DNA from 4 places in the Streptomyces sp. NPDC017940 genome. Region 1 is predicted to be linked to each of the others. Evidence: riboswitches for the same ligand, from Rfam matches in the RefSeq annotation. Region 1 holds a riboswitch; each other region holds the start of a gene.
What was found. A riboswitch is a leader RNA that binds a small molecule or an ion and turns the genes downstream of it on or off. The one in region 1 is predicted to bind cobalamin.
Positions count from the first base shown of each region.

Region 2: another riboswitch for cobalamin. It lies ahead of ACH4DX_RS00580 (ABC transporter substrate-binding protein); the one in region 1 lies ahead of ACH4DX_RS05825 (cobalamin biosynthesis protein).
Region 3: another riboswitch for cobalamin. It lies ahead of ACH4DX_RS03970 (ABC transporter substrate-binding protein); the one in region 1 lies ahead of ACH4DX_RS05825 (cobalamin biosynthesis protein).
Region 4: another riboswitch for cobalamin. It lies ahead of ACH4DX_RS11195 (ribonucleoside-diphosphate reductase subunit alpha); the one in region 1 lies ahead of ACH4DX_RS05825 (cobalamin biosynthesis protein).

Region 1 covers NZ_JBIRHJ010000001.1:1,377,844-1,382,806, reverse strand. The annotation lists gene ACH4DX_RS05835 (anion permease) at 195-1,478, shown strand; gene ACH4DX_RS05830 (hypothetical protein) at 1,491-1,727, shown strand; cobalamin riboswitch at 2,023-2,156, shown strand; gene ACH4DX_RS05825 (cobalamin biosynthesis protein) at 2,283-3,302, shown strand; gene ACH4DX_RS05820 (cobyric acid synthase) at 3,299-4,834, shown strand; gene ACH4DX_RS05815 (putative cobaltochelatase) at 4,926-4,963, shown strand, end outside.
Region 2 covers NZ_JBIRHJ010000001.1:146,199-151,161, reverse strand. The annotation lists gene ACH4DX_RS00590 (ABC transporter ATP-binding protein) at 1-152, opposite strand, end outside; gene ACH4DX_RS00585 (FecCD family ABC transporter permease) at 149-1,150, opposite strand; gene ACH4DX_RS00580 (ABC transporter substrate-binding protein) at 1,399-2,397, opposite strand; cobalamin riboswitch at 2,441-2,579, opposite strand; gene ACH4DX_RS00575 (Mov34/MPN/PAD-1 family protein) at 2,565-2,987, opposite strand; gene ACH4DX_RS00570 (amino acid permease) at 3,077-4,576, opposite strand; gene ACH4DX_RS00565 (DUF2017 domain-containing protein) at 4,920-4,963, opposite strand, start outside.
Region 3 covers NZ_JBIRHJ010000001.1:950,644-955,606, forward strand. The annotation lists gene ACH4DX_RS03960 (helix-turn-helix domain-containing protein) at 146-1,036, shown strand; gene ACH4DX_RS03965 (VOC family protein) at 1,033-1,488, shown strand; cobalamin riboswitch at 1,502-1,687, shown strand; gene ACH4DX_RS03970 (ABC transporter substrate-binding protein) at 1,845-2,870, shown strand; gene ACH4DX_RS03975 (FecCD family ABC transporter permease) at 2,878-3,936, shown strand; gene ACH4DX_RS03980 (ABC transporter ATP-binding protein) at 4,017-4,790, shown strand; gene ACH4DX_RS03985 (MmcQ/YjbR family DNA-binding protein) at 4,801-4,963, shown strand, end outside.
Region 4 covers NZ_JBIRHJ010000003.1:232,412-237,374, reverse strand. The annotation lists gene ACH4DX_RS11195 (ribonucleoside-diphosphate reductase subunit alpha) at 1-2,194, opposite strand, end outside; cobalamin riboswitch at 2,323-2,481, opposite strand; gene mctP (monocarboxylate uptake permease MctP) at 2,647-4,272, opposite strand; gene ACH4DX_RS11185 (DUF3311 domain-containing protein) at 4,269-4,550, opposite strand; gene ACH4DX_RS11180 (CstA-like transporter-associated (seleno)protein) at 4,684-4,881, opposite strand; gene ACH4DX_RS11175 (carbon starvation CstA family protein) at 4,881-4,963, opposite strand, start outside.

The sequences.
Region 1 (4,963 bases):
GCCTCGACGGGCCGACGGCGCGTCCGGGGCTCGTCCGGGGCGCGTACGCGGCGTCCGGGCCGGAGCGGGCCGAGAAGACGCCGCGCGGCCACCACCAACGATGGGTCACCGCACAGCCCAACTCAGTTCACTTTCCGTTCACTCAGTTTGCCTACGTTCCACGTGCCACTGACGTCCAACAGAAGCCTGGGTAAATGGAACACATCACGCTTCTCCTCGGGATCGTGATCGTCACCGCTCTCGTGTTCGATTTCACGAACGGTTTCCACGACACAGCCAACGCGATGGCGACGACCATCTCGACCGGCGCCCTCAAGCCCAAGACGGCGGTGGCCATGTCCGCCGTGCTGAACCTCGTCGGAGCGTTCCTCTCCGTCGAAGTCGCCAAGACGATCTCCGGCGGCATCATCAACGAAGACGGTCTGAAGACCGAGGTGATATTCGCGGCCCTGGTGGGCGCGATCCTCTGGAACCTCCTGACCTGGCTGCTGGGCCTGCCCTCCAGCTCCTCGCACGCCCTGTTCGGCGGCCTCATCGGCGCCGCCGTGATGTCCATGGGCTGGTCGTCGGTCAACGGCGGCACGGTCGTCACCAAGGTGCTGCTGCCCGCCGTCGCGGCCCCGCTCGTCGCCGGCATCGCCGCGACGCTCGCGACCCGCCTGACGTACCGCATCAGCAGCCGCACCGACGAGAAGTCCACCGCCAAGGGCTACCGCGCGGGCCAGATCGCCTCCGCGGGCCTCGTCTCGCTCGCCCACGGCACGAACGACGCGCAGAAGACCATGGGCATCATCACGCTGGCCCTGATCACCGGCGGTGTGCTCAACCCGGGCGCCAACCCGCCCATGTGGGTCATCGTCTCGGCCGGTGTCGCCATCGCGCTCGGCACCTACCTGGGCGGCTGGCGCATCATCCGCACCATGGGCAAGGGCCTCACCGAGCTGGCCCCGAAGCAGGGCTTCGCGGCGCAGACGTCCGCCGCGACGGCCATCCTGGCCTCCTCGCACATCGGTTTCTCGCTCTCCACCACCCAGGTCTGCTCCGGCGCCGTGATGGGCGCGGGCCTCGGCCGCAAGGGCGGGGTGGTCCGCTGGTCCACCGCGACGCGGATGTTCGTGGCGTGGGGTCTGACGCTCCCGGCCGCCGGTCTGGTCGGCGCGGGCGCCGAGCTGCTCACCAAGCAGGGCACGTGGGGCATCGCCGCCACGGCCGCGCTGCTCGTCGGCGGCTCCGCCGTCATCTGGGTCCTGTCGCGCCGCCAGCCGGTCGACCACACGAACGTCACAGCCGACGAGATCGGCACGCCCGCCGAGCCCGCGGGCGTCGTGACCACCGCCATCGCGGCCGTCTCGCCGCCCCCGGCGGGCACCCCCCTCGCGATCGAGGACACCGCGCCGTTCTCGGCCGACGTCCCGGTGTCGCACTCGTCCGCGTCCGCCACGGCCATGGCGGACCCCGCCCGGCCCGCCACGGTCTAAGGAAGAAGCAGCATGAAGATCGACTGGGCAGCCCTCGCCTCCGTCTTCGGAGTCAGCCTCCTGGTGACCGTCGCCCTCGTGGGCCTGTTCACCCTCGGCGTCGTAGCCCTCTCCAAGCAGGAACAGGCCCGCGAGGCCCGAACCTCGGGCACGGGCACCGCCGCGCTCCCGGCGCAGGTCGGGGCGTACGCGTGCTTCGCACTGTGCGCCGCGGCGGTGGCGTACGGGATCTATCTGATCGTCGTCTGACAACGGCACACCCTGCTCCCGCGCACCGGTTGCCGGACACTCGCTCCACCCGCCACGGGGGCGGCCATCACGGCCGCCCTCGTGGCTCTTCCGCGTTCCGAGTCGCATCGCGACTCGCTCAAGCTCGATACCCTCTCACCCCCGCGAGCCGCCCTCACGGAGGCCTGACACCGGCAAGCGTACGGAGGGTCTCCCGGCGTGCCTAGCCTCGAACCGGCCCCGGCCCGCAGGCCTCGTGTGGACCTCCGCACACTCTCCCACCGCAGGTCAACAGCGAGTTGACGGGCGTCGCGGGCCGTGGTGAACTGCCGAAGCCAATTTACGGCGGCAGGAGAGGAAGCCGGTGCGAGTCCGGCGCGGTCCCGCCACTGTCACCGGGTGACCGAACACGGTCCCCGGGAGCCAGGAACTCTCACCGCCGGTCTCGTCGAACCAGGGCGCGGACACCCTGAGTGAGGACATGTCGTCATGCGCGGCCGCCCGTTGCCGGTTCCCCCTCCCCTGCCCCGACGGGTGTCGTCGACCGTACCGCCGTACGCAGCGGCGGCCTGAGCCGTGCGGGCCGATCGCGACTTCGCGTACGGCGCCGCCGCGGGCCTCCTCGGTGACCTGTTGCTCGGCGACCCGCGCCGCGGCCACCCGGTCGCCGCGTTCGGGCGCGCGGCAGCGGCCGTCGAACGCCTGCTGTGGCGCGACCACCGCGGCTGGGGCGCGCTGCACACGGTGGTGTGCGCCGGGGGCGCGGCGGGCGCCGGTGCGCTCGCTTCCTTCGCTGTACGCCGCTCCCGTGCCGCATCCGTCGGGCTGACGGCCGCCGCGACCTGGGCCGTCGTCGGTGGGACCTCGCTCGGCCGGGAGGCCCGTGCCGTCGCGGGCGCCCTGGCCGCCGGGGACATCGACGTGGCGCGGGAGCGGCTGCCGCACCTGTGCGGGCGCGACCCCGAGGCCCTGGACGCGGACGGGATCGCCCGTGCCGTCGTGGAGTCCGTCGCCGAGAACACCTCGGACGCCGTGGTGGGGGCGCTGGTGTGGGGCGCCGCCGCGGGCGTGCCGGGGCTGCTCGGGTTCCGCGCGGTCAACACCCTCGACGCCATGGTCGGGCACAAGTCGCCCAGGTACCGCCGCTACGGCTGGGCCTCCGCCCGCCTCGACGACGTCCTCGGCTGGCCGGGCGCCCGGCTCACCGGTGTGCTCGCGGTGGTCGCGGGCGGCTCCCCCGGCGCTGCGGCACGCGCCTGGCGGGACGACGCCGCAGCCCACCCGAGCCCCAACGCCGGTGTCGTCGAGGCCTCCTTCGCGGGGGCGCTCGGCGTGCGGCTCGGGGGGACGCTCTCGTACGCGGGAAGGGTCGAGCACCGGCCGGTCCTGAACGGCGGCGGGCGTCCCGTCGCCGTGACGGACATCGAGCGGGCCGTGCGCCTGTCCCGGCGGGTCTCCCTGCTCGCCCTCGGCGTCGCCGCGGCCGCCGACCTCGCCCGGGGCGCCCGCACGGCCGCCCGGGGCACACGAGTGGCCCGGCGGCACCCGGCGCCGGGAACTGCCACAGCGCTGCCGGGCCGCGGAGGTCGTACATGAGTGGAGGGCTGCTCGTCGCGGGGACCACATCCGACGCGGGCAAGAGCGTCGTGACCGCGGGCATCTGCCGGTGGCTGACGCGCGAGGGGATCTCCGTCGCGCCGTTCAAGGCGCAGAACATGTCGCTCAACTCCTTCGTCACCCGCGAGGGCGCCGAGATCGGCCGGGCGCAGGCCATGCAGGCGCAGGCGGCGCGCGTCGAGCCGTCCGCGCTGATGAACCCCGTGCTGCTCAAGCCGGGCAGCGACCGTTCGAGCCAGGTCGTGCTCATGGGCAGGCCCGTCGGCGAGATGAGCGCGCGCGGCTATCACGGCGGGCGGCAACAGGCCCTGCTCGACACCGTCGTGGGATGCCTGGAGCAGCTTCGGGGCACCTATGACGCCGTGATCTGTGAGGGCGCGGGCAGTCCCGCCGAGATCAATCTGCGGCGCACCGACATCGTGAACATGGGCATCGCGCGCGCCGCGCGCTTCCCCGTGGTGGTGGTCGGCGACATCGACCGCGGTGGCGTCTTCGCGTCCTTCTTCGGCACCGTGGCGCTGCTGGCGCCCGCCGACCAGGAACTCGTCGCCGGTTTCCTCGTGAACAAGTTCCGCGGTGACGTGTCGCTGCTCGAACCCGGCCTCGCCATGCTGCGGGGCCTGACCGGGCGGCCCACGTTCGGGGTGCTGCCCTTCCGGCACGGGCTCGGCATCGACGAGGAGGACGGCCTGCGGGTGTCGCTGCGCGGGGCGGTGCGTGAGTCCGTCGTGGCGCCGCCGCACGGCGAGGACGTGCTGCGCGTCGCGGTGTGCGCCGTACCGCTGATGTCCAACTTCACCGACGTCGACGCGCTCGCCGCCGAACCGGGCGTCGTCGTGCGCTTCGTGGACCGCGCCGATGAGCTGATCGACGCCGACCTCGTCGTCGTGCCCGGGACCCGCGGCACCGTGGGCGCCCTGCGGTGGCTGCGCGAGCGCGGCCTCGCGGACGCGCTCGCGCGCAGGGCCGCCGAGGGCCGCCCAGTCCTCGGGATCTGCGGCGGCTTCCAGGTCCTCGGCGAACACATCGAGGACGACGTGGAATCGCGCGCCGGGTCCGTCGAGGGGCTCGGGCTGCTGCCCGTACGCGTCACCTTCCGACGCGAGAAGACCCTCGCGCGCCCCGTCGGTGAGGCGCTCGGCGCACCCGTCGAGGGGTACGAGATCCACCACGGCGTCGCCGACGTCCTCGGCGGTGAGCCCTTCCTCGACGGGTGCCGGGTCGGCGCGGTGTGGGGCACGCACTGGCACGGCTCGCTGGAGAGCGACGCGTTCCGGCGCCGCTTCCTCACCGAGGTCGCCCGCGCCGCGGGCCGCCGCTTCGTGCCCGCCCCCGACACCTGCTTCGAGGCGCTGCGCGAGCAGCAGCTCGACCTGCTCGGCGACCTCGTCGAGGAGCACGCCGACACCGCGGCGCTGCTGCGTCTGATCGAGTCGGGCGCGCCCCCGGGTCTGCCCTTCGTGCCGCCGGGAGCACCGTCGGTACCGGCGGCGCGGGGGACCCCGGCATGACGGCACCGCACCCCGCCCCACGGCCTTCGGCCCCGTCCGCGAACACCGGGCGCGCCGAGCGGTCACCGCAGCACACTCAGGAGGTCACCGCGTGAGCACCCCGTACCCCTTCACCGCCCTCGTCGGCCA
Region 2 (4,963 bases), 1.2 Mb from region 1:
GTCTCACCCGCGGAGACGGTGAGTGAGACGGCGTCGACGAGGCGGCGGCCGGAGGGGGTGGCGAAGGTGAGGTCCGCGGTGCTCAGCAGGGGGTCGGCGGCCGGCGGTCCGGCCGGTCGCGTCGCCGTCCGCGCGGTGCCCGGCCGGGTCATGCCGCCGCCTCCTGCCGTGACCGGTCCCTGCGCAGCAGCCACAGGAAGAACGGGCCGCCGGTGAGCGCAGTGAGCACGCCCACCGGGATGTCCTGCGGTGCCGCGACCGTACGCGCGGCGATGTCGGCGAGGACCAGGAACACCGCGCCCGTCAGCGCGGCCACCGGGAGCAGCGCCCGGTGCGCGGCCCCCACCAGCATGCGGGCCGCGTGCGGCACCATCAGGCCGACGAAGCCGATGGCCCCGCTCTGCGCGACGAGCACCCCGGTCACCAGGGAGGCCAGGGCGAAGACGCCCGCGCGGAACCGGGCCGTGTTCAGACCGAGGACGGTGGCGCCCTCCTCGCCGACCAGGAGCAGGTCGAGGGGCCTGGCGAGCGCGAGCAGGAGGCCCGTACCGACCGTGAGGACGACCAGCGGCAGCGCGAGCGTGTCCCAGCGGGCGCTGCCCAGGCCGCCGAGCGTCCAGTACAGGACCTCCTTGAGGTGGTCGGCGCGGGCGGAGACCACCAGGATCAGGCTGGTCAGCGCGGCCAGGACGTAGGAGACGGCGACGCCCGCGAGGATCAGGCGGTTCGTGGTGAAGCCGCCGCCGGGATCCCGGGCGAGGGTGTACACGAGGAGCAGTGCGAGGAAGGCGCCCACGAAGGACGCCGCCGGGATCGTCACCGTCGTGGCCAGGCCCGCGCCCACGCCGAGCACGATCACCGCGACCGCCGCGGCCGAGGCGCCCGAGGAGATGCCGAGCAGGAAGGGGTCCGCCAGGGGGTTGCGGACCAGAGCCTGGAGGGTGGTGCCGACCACGGCGAGGCCCGCGCCCACGGCTGCGCCGAGCAGGACCCGTGGGAGGCGGACGTCGAGGACGATCGTGCGGTACGGGGACGGGTCCTCCGCCCGGCCCGTGAGGATGTGGAAGACGTCCGCGGGCGGGATCTTCACCGAGCCCCACATCAGCGCGGCGAGGCCTGCGGCCACCAGGGCGAGGACCAGGGCGGCCATGACGGCGCCGTACGCCAGTCCGGTGCGGGGAGGCCTCCCCTCGGACGGGGCGGCGTCCCGCCGGTCGGCCCGCCGGTCGGCCCGTCGCTCGGCCCGTCGCTCGGCCTTGGGCTTCGTCCTCGAACGCCGGGCGGTCTGCCCGGTCCCCGGAACGGCCTGACCGGTCCCCGCAACGGGCTGACCCGTCCCCGGAACGGCCTGACCGGCCCCCGGCGCGGGCCTCGCGGTGCCCGCGGAGCGAAGCCCCCTCACCGCAGCTGCTCCGCCAGCTTCCGCACCGCCCCGGGTGCCCGCACCCCGAGCACCACGTCCGACAGCGGCAGCACCGCGAACCGCTTGTTCCTGACGGCGGGGACGTCCTTGAGGGCAGGGTCGTCGAGGAGGCGCTTCTTCTTCTGGGCGACGGTCGTGGCGCCGTAGTCGTAGATGACGATCACCTCGGGGCGGCGGTCCACGACGGTCTCCCAGGAGGCGTCGCCGAAGGGCTTGTCGAGGTCGGACATGACGTTGCGGCCGCCCGCGCGCTCGATGATGTCGTTCCCGATGCCGCGCCCGCCCGCGGTGAACGCCGTCTTGTCGCCGCTGTCGTACACGAAGACCGCGGGCGGCTTGCCGTCCTCGGCGGACCGGGCGGACTCCTTCGCGGTGGCGGCCAGTTCTGCCTCGGCGGCACGGATCCACTTCTCGGCCCGGTCGCGGACGCCGAAGGTGGCGCCGACCTCGCGCACCTCGCGGTAGAGGTCGTCCATCGTGACGGACTTCCCGGCGCAGCCCTCGATGTTGAGGCGGGACTTGATGCCGGACTTGGCGAGGGCCTCGCGCGAGCGCCCCTCGCCCGCCGTGAAGGCGCTGGCGTAACCGCCGTACACCATGTCGGGGTTGGCGGCGAGCAGCTTCTCGTAGGAGGGGTACTCCTTGGCGAGCACCGGGCGGGACTCGTAGGCCTTCTCGTACTCGGGCAGGATCTTGTCGTCGAGGTAGGCGGTCCCGGCGATGCGGTCCTTCAGGCCGAGCGCGAGGAGGATCTCCGTCACGTGCTGGTTCATGGTGACGGCGCGCTTCGGGGGAGCCGCGTACGTGGTCTTCTGGCCGCAGTTGGTGACGGTGTACGGGAATCCGGCGGCGGACGCCCCGGCCTTCCCCTCGGTGTCGGGGCCGGAGTCCGACGAGGAGCACGCGGCCAGGGGGATCAGCATCGCCGCGGCGGTCAGGGCGTGCGTGAGCGGGCGGGTACGGCGCGAGAGCATGGCGGCGCGGCCTCCTCCAGGGGATTTCCGCGTCCCCTGCGTCAAGTGGGAGAGGGCGGCAGGTCAGTTCCTGGCTCACGGTCCGCGCGGGCGCGGGCCGGTCACAGTGGCGGGACCGCGCCGGATTCGCACCGGCTTCCTGGGTCCTGCCGCCTCAAGGGTCGTGCTCAGTATGCCGGTACGACCCGGACCTCCTCCTCGGTGACCTCCCCCTCGACGATCCGGAACGAGCGGAACTGGAAGGGGCCCGCGTCGTCGGTGTCCGCGGTGGAGACCAGGACGTAGTGCGCGCCGGGCTCGTTGGCGTAGGAGATGTCGGTGCGGGAGGGGTAGGCCTCGGTCGCGGTGTGCGAGTGGTAGATGACCACCGGGTCCTCGTCGCGGTCGTCGAGGTCGCGGTACAGCTTGAGCAGATCGGCGGAGTCGAACTCGTAGAACGTGGGCGAGCGGGCCGCGTTCAGCATCGGGACGAACCGCTCGGGGCGGTCGGTGCCCGCGGGGCCCGCGAGGACGCCGCAGGCCTCGTCGGGGTGGTCCTCGCGCGCGTGCGCGACGATCTGGTCGTGGAGGGCCTGGGTGATGGTCAGCATGTCGGCCAGGATAAGCAGCAGGGCGGCCCCGTACCGAAGTGTGGTACGGGGCCGCCCGCATGCTGGACGTACGGAGTGCGACGGCGGGGTCAGTCCTTGTTGGGCTTCGCGCCGCTCTCAGCGGCGGGACCGCCGTGCTCGCGCTTCTTGAAGGCCGCGGCCCCCGGGTTGCGGCTCTTCAGGACCAGGTAGGACACGCCCAGGATCGCGGCCCAGACCGGGGCGCAGTACAGCGAGATCCTGGCGTCCTTGTCGACGCCCATCATCACGATGACCATGCCGATGAAGGCGAGCGCGAACCAGCTGGTGTACGGGGCGCCCGGCGCGCGGAAGCTGGACTGCGGCAGGACGCCGCGGTCGGCCTTGCGGCGGTAGTTGATCTGGGAGACCAGGATCATGATCCAGGCCCACATGCCGGAGATGGTGGCGAAGGAGACGACGTAGTTGAACGCCTCGCCCGGCCACTGGTAGTTGATCCACACGCCGACGAGCATCAGCGCGGCGGACGCGGTGGTGCCGACGAGCGGCAGGCCGTTCTTGGTGAGCTTGGTGAAGAACTTCGGGCCCTGGCCGTTGAGCGCGAGGTCGCGCAGCATGCGGCCGGTGGAGTACATGCCCGAGTTGCAGGAGGAGAGCGCGGCGGTCAGGACCACGAAGTTCACGATCGCGGCGCCGACGCCGAGGCCCATCTTCTCGAAGGCGGCGACGAACGGGGAGACGCCGGGCTGGAAGTGCGTCCACGGCACGACCGACAGGATCATGATGAGCGCGCCGACGTAGAAGACGGCGATGCGCCACGGCACGGTGTTGATCGCCTTGGGCAGGGTCTTCTTCGGGTCCTTGGACTCGCCCGCGGTGACGCCGACCAGCTCCACGGCGAGGAAGGCGAACATCACGATCTGGAGGGTCATCAGCGTGTTGCCGATGCCGTTGGGGAAGAAGCCGCCGTTGTCCCACAGGTGCGAGACGGAGGCGGTGTCACCGGCGTCGGAGAAGCCGATGGTGAGGATGCCGGCGCAGATCAGGATCATGCCGATGATGGCGGTGACCTTGACCATGGAGAACCAGAACTCCAGCTCGCCGAAGAGCTTCACGGAGATCAGGTTGGCGCCGTACAGGATGACGGTGAAGATCAGGGCGTAGCCCCATTGGGGAATGGAGTCATGGGTCCAGTACTGCATGTACTGGGCCGCCGCCGTGACTTCCGTGATGCCGGTGACGACCCAGAAGAGCCAGTACGTCCAGCCGGTCACGAACCCGAAGAAGGGGCCGACGAACTCGCGGGCGTACTCCGAGAACGAACCCGAGACGGGGCGGTACATCAAGAGCTCGCCGAGCGCGCGCATGATGAAGAAGATGACGAGACCCGCGATCGCGTACGCGAGGATGAGGCTCGGGCCCGCCTTGTGGATGGCCTTGCCCGCGCCGAGGAACAGGCCGGTGCCGATGGCACCGCCAATCGCGATCATCTGGATCTGCCGGGCTCCGAGCCCGCGCTGATAGCCCTCGCTGTCGCCGGCCCCGCCGGCGCCCGCGGCACCATTGCCGCCGTGCTCGTCGTAGTGCTCTTCGACCTGCACTGAGGTCATGGTGACGCCTTTCTCCATGCTGATCCGCGCCGCGAACTGCGGTTTCGCCGCGGACCAGGTCCTGATCCCCCCGGATGGTGATGGAGTGCCGCCGACGGTCTGCCGGCCTGTAGCGCCCCCGGCGACATGGGTGGCGTCACCGAGCGGTCGTGAAGATTTATCACGGCCGCCACAGTGATCGAGTGGCCCTTATGTGGCACACACCACAGGAAGAAGCGGACAAAGTTCTCTCGGCGCTACACACCGGGACAACGAGGTGACAGGATCGTTATGCGGATTTGAGCGTCCGTTGAGCGAACGTCCATGATCTTCAAAAAGGCGTCACACATCGGGCGGGAAACCGTCACGGAAGCAGCGTCTCGACGAGCGTCTCCTGGAGGCCGCCGA
Region 3 (4,963 bases), 430 kb from region 1:
GCCAGGACGCCGTGGACCGGCCCGCCTCCGGCCCACGGCGCCCCGCGCGCCCGCAGCGGGACTGCCCGAGCTGCTCCGGCGTCACCGCCAGCGCGGGTGGCCCTGCGGGACGACAGGCCCTCGCGCGCGCCCGCACAATGGCTCCATGGGCTCCTCAGTCACGGGTCCCGCGTCCGGCGAGTTCGTCCGGGCCGCGCCCCCGCCCGGCGGCACCGTCGTGTCAGCCGTCGGCTACCGCAGACAGGGCGGCGGCACCGCACTCCACCGCGGTCTGCCGTCCCCGTACCTGACGCTGATCTTCTCCCTGGACGGCCCCGTCGTCACCGGCCGCACCCCCGGCGAGGCGACGGGACCCGACGCCGCGCGCACCGACATCGTCGTCGGCGGCCTGCACCAGAGCCCCGCCTACGTCGTCCAGCCCGAGCACGAGTCCGGCATCCAGCTGGCCGTGCACCCGCTCGCGGCCCGCGCCCTGCTCGGCCTGCCCGCAGCCGAACTCGCGGGCCCGATGGTCGTCGAGGGCGCCGACGTCCTCGGCCGCATGGCCGCCGACGTCCGCGAACGCCTCTGCGAACTGGATTCCTGGGAGGGCCGCTTCGCCCTCCTGAACGCCTACCTGGCCCGCCGCACGGCCGCCGCCGGGCGCACCGGCGCGGTACGGCCCGAGATCACCGAAGCCTGGTCGTGGCTCGCCAGGCACCGGGGCGCGGGCACCCTGCGCGGCCTGTCCGCCCACGTCGCGCTCAGCGAGCGCCGCCTGTCCGCGCTGTTCCGCGCCGAGACCGGCGTCACCCCCAAGCAGGCCGCCCGCCTGATGCGCTTCCAGCACGCCAAGACGGCCGCCGTGCGCGCCGTCGCCGCGGGCGCGCGCCCCGACCTCGCCGGGATCGCCGCCGACTGCGGGTACTACGACCACTCCCACCTGGTACGGGACTTCCGCCAGTACACAGACGCGAGCCCCACCGCTTGGCTGGCGGAGGAGTGCCGGAATATCCAAGCCGGGGCGCACGGCGGCGGCGAAGACTTGGACCCATGAACACCGACGAAAGCACCCAGAACGCACCCAGCACATCCAAGACGGCGAACCGTCGCGCCCCCGACGTCTGGCCGGCCTTCCAGGCCCATGACGCCCCCGCCCTGATCGACTTCCTCGTCGGCACGGTCGGGTTCCTGCGCACCGCCGTGTTCGAGGACGCGGGCCGCGTCGCCCACGCCCAGCTCGACTGGCCCGAGGGCGGCGGTGTCATGTTCGGCAGCTACGATCCGGCGGCGGCCGAGTGGTGCACGGCGCCGGGCACGTTCAGCGCGTACGTCGTCACCGCCCACGTCGACGACCTCTACCGCAGGCTCACCGAAGCCGGGGTGAAGGTGGTCCGCGAGCTCCAGGAACGGCCGTACGGCAGCCGTGAGTTCAGCGTCGCGGACCCCGAGGGCAACAAGTGGTCCTTCGGCACCTACGCCGGGGAGCCCCGCCCCGACCAGCCATGACGTCCGCCCGGGGTGATAGCTTGCGGACGCCAGTCGTACCCGTACCAGGGTCGGGGAATCCGGTGCGAGACCGGAACTGACGCGCAGCGGTGAGGGGGACGGGCGAGGCCAGCGGCCACTGGGGGCCCGTACCCCTGGGAAGGCGGCCCCGCCCGGACGAACCCGAGTCCGAAGACCTGCTGGCACCGCCGTCCGCACGGGCGGCGGGGTTTCGCAGACCAGGCTCCGCGCATGAGCCCTGAGACTCGGGAAGACGTGTGTCCACGATCGTCCGCCGTACAGTTCGCACCCGCACCCGCACCCGTACGCGTACGCGCACTCGCACCCGCACGCGTTCCCGTCCACGTACTCGTCGTATCCGTACACGTGCCGGTGCCGCCCTGCTGAGCGCCGGACTCGTCCTGCTCACCGCGTGCGGCGGCGGCTCGTCCGCGAAGCGGTCGGACAAGGCGCCGCCCGGCTACCCGCTCACCCTCACCGCGTGCGGCGAGAGGACCGAGGTGCCCGCGCCGCCCCGGCGCGCCGTCTCCCTCGACCAGGGCTCCACCGAGATCCTGCTCTCCCTCGGCCTCGCCGACCGCATGGCCGGCACCGGCACCTGGACGGACCCTGTCCTGAAGGGCCTGCGGAAGGACAACGCCAAGGTCCCGCGGCTCGCGGACCGCTATCCGTCGCTGGAGAAGGTGCTCGACGAGGAACCCGACTTCGTCAGCGCGTCGTTCCTCTACACGGTCGGCAAGGGCGGCGTCGCCGACCGCGCCAAGTTCACCGACCTCGGTGTGCCCGTCTACGTCTCGCCCACCGACTGCGCGGGCAAGGACAACGCGGGCGACGACGACGGCACCCGTACCAAGACCCTCACCATGGACACCGTGTACGGCGAGATCCGCGACCTCGCGCGGGTCTTCGACGTACGCGGGCGGGGCGAGAAGCTGATCGCGGACCTGAAGTCGCGCACCGCGCGGGCGAGCAGGTCCATTGACGCCTCCGACACCACCCTCATGTACTGGTTCGCCAACTCCGAGGCCCCCTACATCGCGGGCTGCTGCGGCGCGCCCGGCATCATCACCCGCGAGCTCGGCGCGAAGAACGCCTTCGCCGACACCCGCGAGGAGTGGCCCCAGATCAACTGGGAGACCGTCGCCGACCGCGACCCCGACGTCCTGGTCGTCGGCGACCTCACCCGCAGGTCCCAGTCCGCGGAGAGCGCCCGCCAGAAGATCGAGTTCCTGGAGTCCAACCCGGCCACGAAGAACCTCACGGCCGTGAAGAAGAAGCGGTACGTCCTGCTCAGCGGCCAGGCGCTCAACCCGACGATCCGCACCGTCGACGGCATCGAACAGGTCGCGGCGGGACTGCGCCGGTTCGGCCTGGCGAAGTGAGCGGGCGGTGAGGCGTTCCGCCGAGCCGCCGCGTGTCCGGTCGCGGGGCGGCGCGGGGCCGCGGGTGGTCCTCCTCTGGCTCGCCGGGCTCGCGGCGCTGTTCCTTTCCCTCGCGGCGGCCGTCACCATCGGCCCGGCCGACATCTCCGTACCGGACGTGTGGTCGGCGGTGGCGGCGCACCTCGGCTGGGGCGAGCCGGAGCTGACGCCGATCCGCGACGGCATCGTGTGGAACCTGCGGATGCCGCGCACGGTCCTCGCCGCGGTGTGCGGGGCGGGCCTCGCGGTGTGCGGGGCGGTGCTCCAGGCGCTGCTCCGCAACCCGCTCGCGGACCCGTTCGTCCTCGGTGTCTCCTCCGGCGCGTCCACCGGTGCCGTGGCCGTGGTGGTCCTCGGGGTCGGCGGGGGAGTCCTGACGGTGTCCGCGGGCGCCTTCATCGGCGCCGTACTCTCCTTCGCCCTGGTCCTCCTCCTCAGCCACACCCTGGGCGACACCATCGACCGCGTGGTCCTGTCCGGCGTCGCGGCGATGCAGCTCTTCTCCTCCCTGACCTCCTTCGTCGTCCTGACGGCCGCCGACGCGGAGACGACGCGCGGCGTCCTGTTCTGGCTCCTCGGCTCCCTCAGCGGAGCGGGCTGGACGGACGTGTGGCTGTGCGCCGCGGTCCTCCTCGTCGCGCTCACCGTCCTCCTGCCGCACGCGAGGACCCTGGACGCCTTCGCGTTCGGCCAGGACGCGGCGGCGACCCTCGGCGTACGGGTGGGCCGGGTGCGTGTCGTCCTGCTCTGTACGACGGCACTCCTGACGGCGGTCCTGGTCAGCAGCGCCGGGGCGATCGGCTTCGTGGGCCTGGTCCTGCCGCACGCGGCCCGGGCGGTCGCGGGCGCGGGGCACCCCCGGCTGCTGCCGGTGACGGCACTCGCGGGCGCGATCTTCCTGATCTGGGTGGACACCCTGGCCCGCACGGTCCTCGACCCGCAGGAGGTGCCGGTGGGCGTGGTGACATCACTGATCGGCGTACCGGCGTTCGTGGTCGTGCTGTACCGGACGAGGAGGGGCGCGTGACGGGGTGCGGGGAGGGGGTTGGGGGGACGGGGGTTGCTGCGCTCACGGAGGCTTCCGCGTCCGCGGAGGTTGCCGCACCGGTGGGGCTCGCGGCGGAGCGGGTCGCGCACCGGGCGGGCGGCTGTCTGATCGTCGACGGCATCACCCTCGCGCCCCGGCCGGGCAGCACGGTGGGCCTCCTCGGCCCGAACGGTTCCGGCAAGTCCACGCTGCTGCGCCTGCTCTCGGGGGTCCTCGCGCCCGCGACGGGCGTGGTCACGCTGGACGGCGTACCGCTGCCGCGCCTCGGCCGCAGGACGACGGCCCGCCGCCTCGCGGTGGTCGACCAGCACGCCACGACACAGGTCGAGCTGACCGTACGGGACGTGGTGGCGCTCGGCCGGATCCCGCACCGCAGGCCGTGGTCGGGCGGCACCCCCGAGGACGACCGGGCGGTCGAGGACGCCCTCGCCCGCACCTCCCTGACCGAGCGGGCGGACCAGTCCTGGCACACCCTGTCCGGCGGCGAACGCCAGCGCGCCCACATCGCGCGGGCCCTGGCCCAGGACCCGCGCGAACTGCTCCTCGACGAGCCCACCAACCACCTGGACATCCAGCACCAACTGGACCTCCTGAACCTGATCGTCTCGCTCCCCGTGACCACGGTGATCGCGCTGCACGACCTGAACCTGGCCGCGATGTTCTGCGACGAGATCCTCGTACTCAAGGAGGGCAGGGCGTACGCGCACGGCACCCCTGCCGAGGTCATCACCGAACCGCTGATCTCGCAGGTGTACGGGGTACGGGCGCGGGTGACGCCGCCGGACCCGGCCGATCCGCTGGACCGCCCGTCGGTAAGGTTCCTGCGCTCCTAGACTCACGACGATGAAGACCCCCGGAAGATTCACGGCCCCCGCGCACGCCGCGTCGACGGCTGCCGCACCGTCGACGGTTGCCGCACCGACGAGGGCCGACGCACCGATGGACGACGAGGTCCCGCCGGACACCCTCGCCCGCCTCCGCGCCGTGTGCCTGGGCTTCCCCGACG
Region 4 (4,963 bases), on a different contig from region 1:
GCGTGCGGTCCGCCGCCATGTCGATGAGCCCGCGCTGGGGGATCTCCCAGGCCGTGCGGTACAGCGTCCGGACCTCCTCGGGCACCCAGCTGAAGCCCTGCACCGAGCCGTTGGACTCGCGCAGCGCCTCCCTGGTCTGCGCGTCCCACACGCCGAGCCGCTTGAGCTCCTCCACCAGATAGGTGTTGACCTGGAGGAACTCGCCGGACAGCGTCTCGCGCTTGAACAGGTTGGAGACCTGCGGCTCGATGCACTCGTACACGCCCGCGATGGACGCGATGGTGGCGGTCGGCGCGATGGCGAGGAGCAGCGAGTTGCGCAGGCCCGTGGCCGCGACGCGCTCCCGCAGCGCCGCCCACCGCTCGGGCCAGGCGAGCCGCACGCCGTAGTGGTCGGGGTGCAGGACACCGCGCGCGGTGCGGGTCTTCTCCCAGGCGGGGAGGGGGCCGTTGCGCTCGGCGAGGTCGGCGGACGCCTCGTACGCGCAGAGCATCACGCGCTCGGCGATCCGGGTGGAGAGCGCGCGCGCCCCGGGCGAGTCGAAGGGCAGCTTCAGCTGGAAGAAGACGTCCTGGAGGCCCATGGCGCCGAGGCCCACGGGACGCCACTTGCTGTTGGAGCGCCCCGCCTGCTCGGTCGGGTAGAAGTTGATGTCGACGACCCGGTCGAGGAAGGTGACGGCGGTGCGCACGGTGGCGTCGAGCCGCTCCCAGTCGATGTCGCCCGCCGCGGTGTCCACGAACGCGCCGAGGTTCACCGAGCCCAGGTTGCACACGGCCGTCTCGCCGTCGTCCGTGACCTCCAGGATCTCCGTGCAGAGGTTGGAGGAGTGGACGGTGTGGCCGGGCTCCGCGGTCTGGTTGGCGGTGCGGTTGGCGGTGTCCTTGAACGTCATCCAGCCGTTGCCGGTCTGCGCGAGGGTGCGCATCATCCGGCCGTACAGGTCGCGCGCGGGGATGGTCCTCTGCGCGAGACCCGCCGCCTCCGCCTCGCGGTACGCGGCGTCGAACTCCTCGCCCCACAGGTCGACGAGCTGGGGCACGTCGGCGGGGGAGAACAGCGACCACGGCTTGTCGGCGGCGACGCGGCGCATGAACTCGTCGGGGATCCAGTGCGCCAGGTTCAGGTTGTGGGTGCGCCGGGCGTCCTCGCCGGTGTTGTCCCGCAGCTCCAGGAACTCCTCGATGTCGGAGTGCCAGGTCTCCAGGTAGACGGCGGCCGCGCCCTTGCGCCTGCCGCCCTGGTTCACGGCGGCGACGGAGGCGTCGAGGGTCTTGAGGAACGGCACGATGCCGTTGGAGTGCCCGTTGGTGCCGCGGATCAGGGAGCCGCGCGAGCGGATGCGGGAGTACGAGAGCCCGATGCCGCCCGCGTGCTTGGACAGCCGCGCCACCTGGTGGTACCGGTCGTAGATGGAGTCGAGCTCGTCGCGCGGCGAGTCGAGCAGGTAGCAGCTCGACATCTGCGGGTGGCGGGTGCCGGAGTTGAAGAGCGTGGGCGAGGAGGGCAGGTAGTCCAGGCGGCTCATCAGGCCGTACAGGGCGGCGACCTCGTCGAGCGCCCGCTCGCTCTCGTCCTCGGCGAGACCCGCGGCCACGCGCAGCATGAAGTGCTGCGGCGTCTCGATGACCTTGCGGGTGATCGGGTGCCGCAGGAGGTAGCGACTGTGCAGGGTGCGCAGGCCGAAGTAGCCGAAGCGGCGGTCGGCGCCGTCGGCGAGCGCGGCGTCCACGAGCGCGTCGAGGCGGGCCCTGTGCCGGAGGGCGAAGTCGGCGGTGCGGTCCGCGATCAGGCCTTCGCGGTGGCCGGTGGCGACCGATTCGGAGAACGACGTGACGCCCTGGGACGCGGCTTCCTCGCGGATGCCGATGCTCAGGAGCCGGGCGGCGAGCCGGGAGTAGGCCGGGTCCTCGGAGATGAGCCCGGCGGCGGCCTCGGTGGCCAGCTCCCGCAGCTCCCTCTCGTCGGCCTTCGCCGAGCGGCCCCGCAGCGCAGCGGCGGCGACCCGGCCGGGGTCGGCGTCGGGGAGGTCGGCGGTGAGGTCGGTCAGGGTGCGCAGCAGGACGGCACCGGGGCCTTCGGCGCCGGGTGCGGCCGGTCCGGGGGCGGCCTGTCCTGCCGCGGCCTGGTGGCCGGTCTCGGCGGGCTGCTGCTCGGCCTGCGCTGACGCTGGCTCGGCGGGCGCGATGGTCACGTGGTGCTCTCCCTCGCTCGGCTCTGGGCCTTCGGGGAGCAGCGGGGCACGCGTGCGCCCACGCAGGGGCGACTCCGCGTCCACCAACCCATTCCACGAGGCCCGGACGTCTCGGTACCCGGACCGGACGATCCGGGTACGCCGTCGGCAGGTCGTCGGACTCACTGGTACAGGGTGTGGCGCGAGCGCCCGAATGCGTACCAGTACACCGTTGCGGGACAGTTCCGGACTTGCACCGGATTCCCCTGCGGCGACAGCGAGCACGAGCATACATCTTGTGTCCGGTGGTGCGAGGCGGGCCCACATCTTGTGTCGGGCGTGTTGCCCGCCACCTCGGGGCAGACACGACGAACGGGCCGCCGAACGAGTCGGCGGCCCGTGTCGCGTACGGGGATCCCCTGTGGAAGGGGCGGCAGAAGACTACTGGCCCGGTGGCCCGGGCCGGTAGCGGATCAGTGTCCCGTGCCCGCCCCCACGGTGGGCAGCTCGACCTGCACGCCCTTGTCCCCTGCGTCGGCGGTGTAGTCCTCGGGAGAGGTCTCGTCGATGCCGTCGGGGGCCTTGAGGGCTTTGAGGACGAAGGTGAGGACCACGGTCACGACCACGTTCAGGACGAAGGCGGTCAGACCGATGTAGCCGATCTCGCCGATGCCCGGGATCTCCTTGGAGGAGCCGCCGAAGTGCGCTTGCGTCGGCGAGGCCACCCCGTACGCGGCGACCGTCCCGTAGATCATGCCGACCGCCCAGCCCGCGAGCAGCGCCCACCGGTGGAACCAGCGTGTGAACAGGCCGCCGACGAGCGCCGGCATGGTCTGGAGGATCCAGATGCCGCCGAGCAGCTGGAAGTTGATGGCGACGGTCTTGTCCATGGTGAGCACGAAGGCGAGCGCGCCCACCTTCACCAGGAGCGAGACCAGCTTGGAGACCTTGGTCTCCTGCGCCGGGGTCGCGTCGGGGCGGAGGAAGTCCTTGTAGATGTTGCGGGTGAAGAGATTCGCTGCCGCGATGGACATGATGGCGGCGGGCACGAGCGCGCCGATGCCGATCGCCGCGAAGGCGACCCCGGTGAACCAGTCCGGGAACATGTCCTCGAACAGCTGGGGGATGGCCAACTGCCCGTTCTCGACCTTGACTCCGGCGGCGATCGCCATGAAGCCGAGCAGCGCGAGCAGGCCGAGCATCAGGGAGTACAGCGGCAGGATGGTGGTGTTGCGGCGGATCACGTCCCGGCTGCGCGAGGAGAGCGTCGCGGTGATCGAGTGCGGGTACATGAAGAGCGCGAGCGCGGAGCCGAGCGCCAGGGTGGCGTAGGTCCAGGTCCCCGCGTCACCCGGCACGAGCGCCCCGACCGGCTTCCCGGTCGCCTCGTTCGTCGCGGAGAACTTCTCGTTGGCCGCCTGGAAGATCTCGTCGAAGCCGCCGAGCTTGATCGGGATGTAGATGATGGCCACCGCGATCACGATGTAGATCAGGGTGTCCTTCACGAACGCGATCAGCGCGGGTGCCCGCAGCCCGGACGAGTACGTGTACGCGGCGAGCACGCCGAAGGCGATGAGCAGCGGCAGGTCCTTGATGAACCAGTTGGTGTCCTCGCCGCCGCCGACGCCCATCACGTCGAGGACGGCCTGGATGCCGACGAGTTGGAGCGCGATGTACGGCATGGTCGCGAGGATGCCGGTGACGGCCACGGCGAGGGAGAGCCCCTTGGAGCCGAAGCGCCCGCGGACGAAGTCCGACGTGGTGACGTACCCGTGCTTGTGCGAGACGGACCACAGGCGGGGCAGGAAGGTGAAGATGAGCGGGTAGACCAGGATGGTGTACGGCACGGCGAAGAAGCCGGCCGCGCCCGCCGCGTAGATCGCCGCGGGGACGGCCACGAAGGTGTACGCGGTGTAGAGGTCGCCACCGAGCAGGAACCACGTCACCCAGGTCCCGAACGACCGGCCGCCGAGGCCCCACTCGTCGAGGCTGTCGTTCTCGGCCCTGCGCCAGCGGGCCGCGAGGAAGCCCATGACGGTGACGGCGACGAAGAAGAAGATGAAGACGGCGAGTGCGACGCCGTTGACGCCGTCGTTCACCGGGACGCCCTTTCGCTGAGGTCCTGGGAGTCCCGGAGAGCCTTGCGGGCGCGCTGGTCACGCTGCCACAGCTGGTAGGCGACCATCGTGAGCACGGTCGATATGACGACCCACAGCATCTGGTACCAGTAGAAGAAGGGGATGCCGATGAAGTCCGGGTCGGCCTTCGCGTAGGAGCTCACCCAGAGCATCGCCACGAAGGGCGCGACGAGGCACACGGCGATGACCACACGGACCGGTGTGACCACCGGTGGACTCTCTTCAGGCGCAGCTGGCATACCGTGGCTCCCGTTCGCTCACTTGTCCCGTGCTCAACGTGCGGGAAATCTAAGCGACGGGTCTCGCGGTGCGGAACCCCCGTCCGTATAACGGACGGATCACCATGCTTCTCAGCAGCAGCTCAGCAGCAGCTCAGCAGCAGCGGAACCCTTGCCGGGGGTCCGACTCCTGCCGGTCCGTCCGCATCCGCTCGAACACGCGGCGGCTCGGCACGGTGGCGGCCGGATGGTCCTTGCGTACGTGCGCCACGTACCGGTCGTACGCCGACTCGTCCGTCAACTCCCGCACGTACCACCGCACCCAGCGCCCCACGCGGCGCAGTGCCGCGATCACGACGGGTCCCGGGGAGCCGCGGGCGCGGTCGACGCGGCGGCCAGCTCGGCCTTCTCCTCCGCGGTCGGGAAGAGACCGG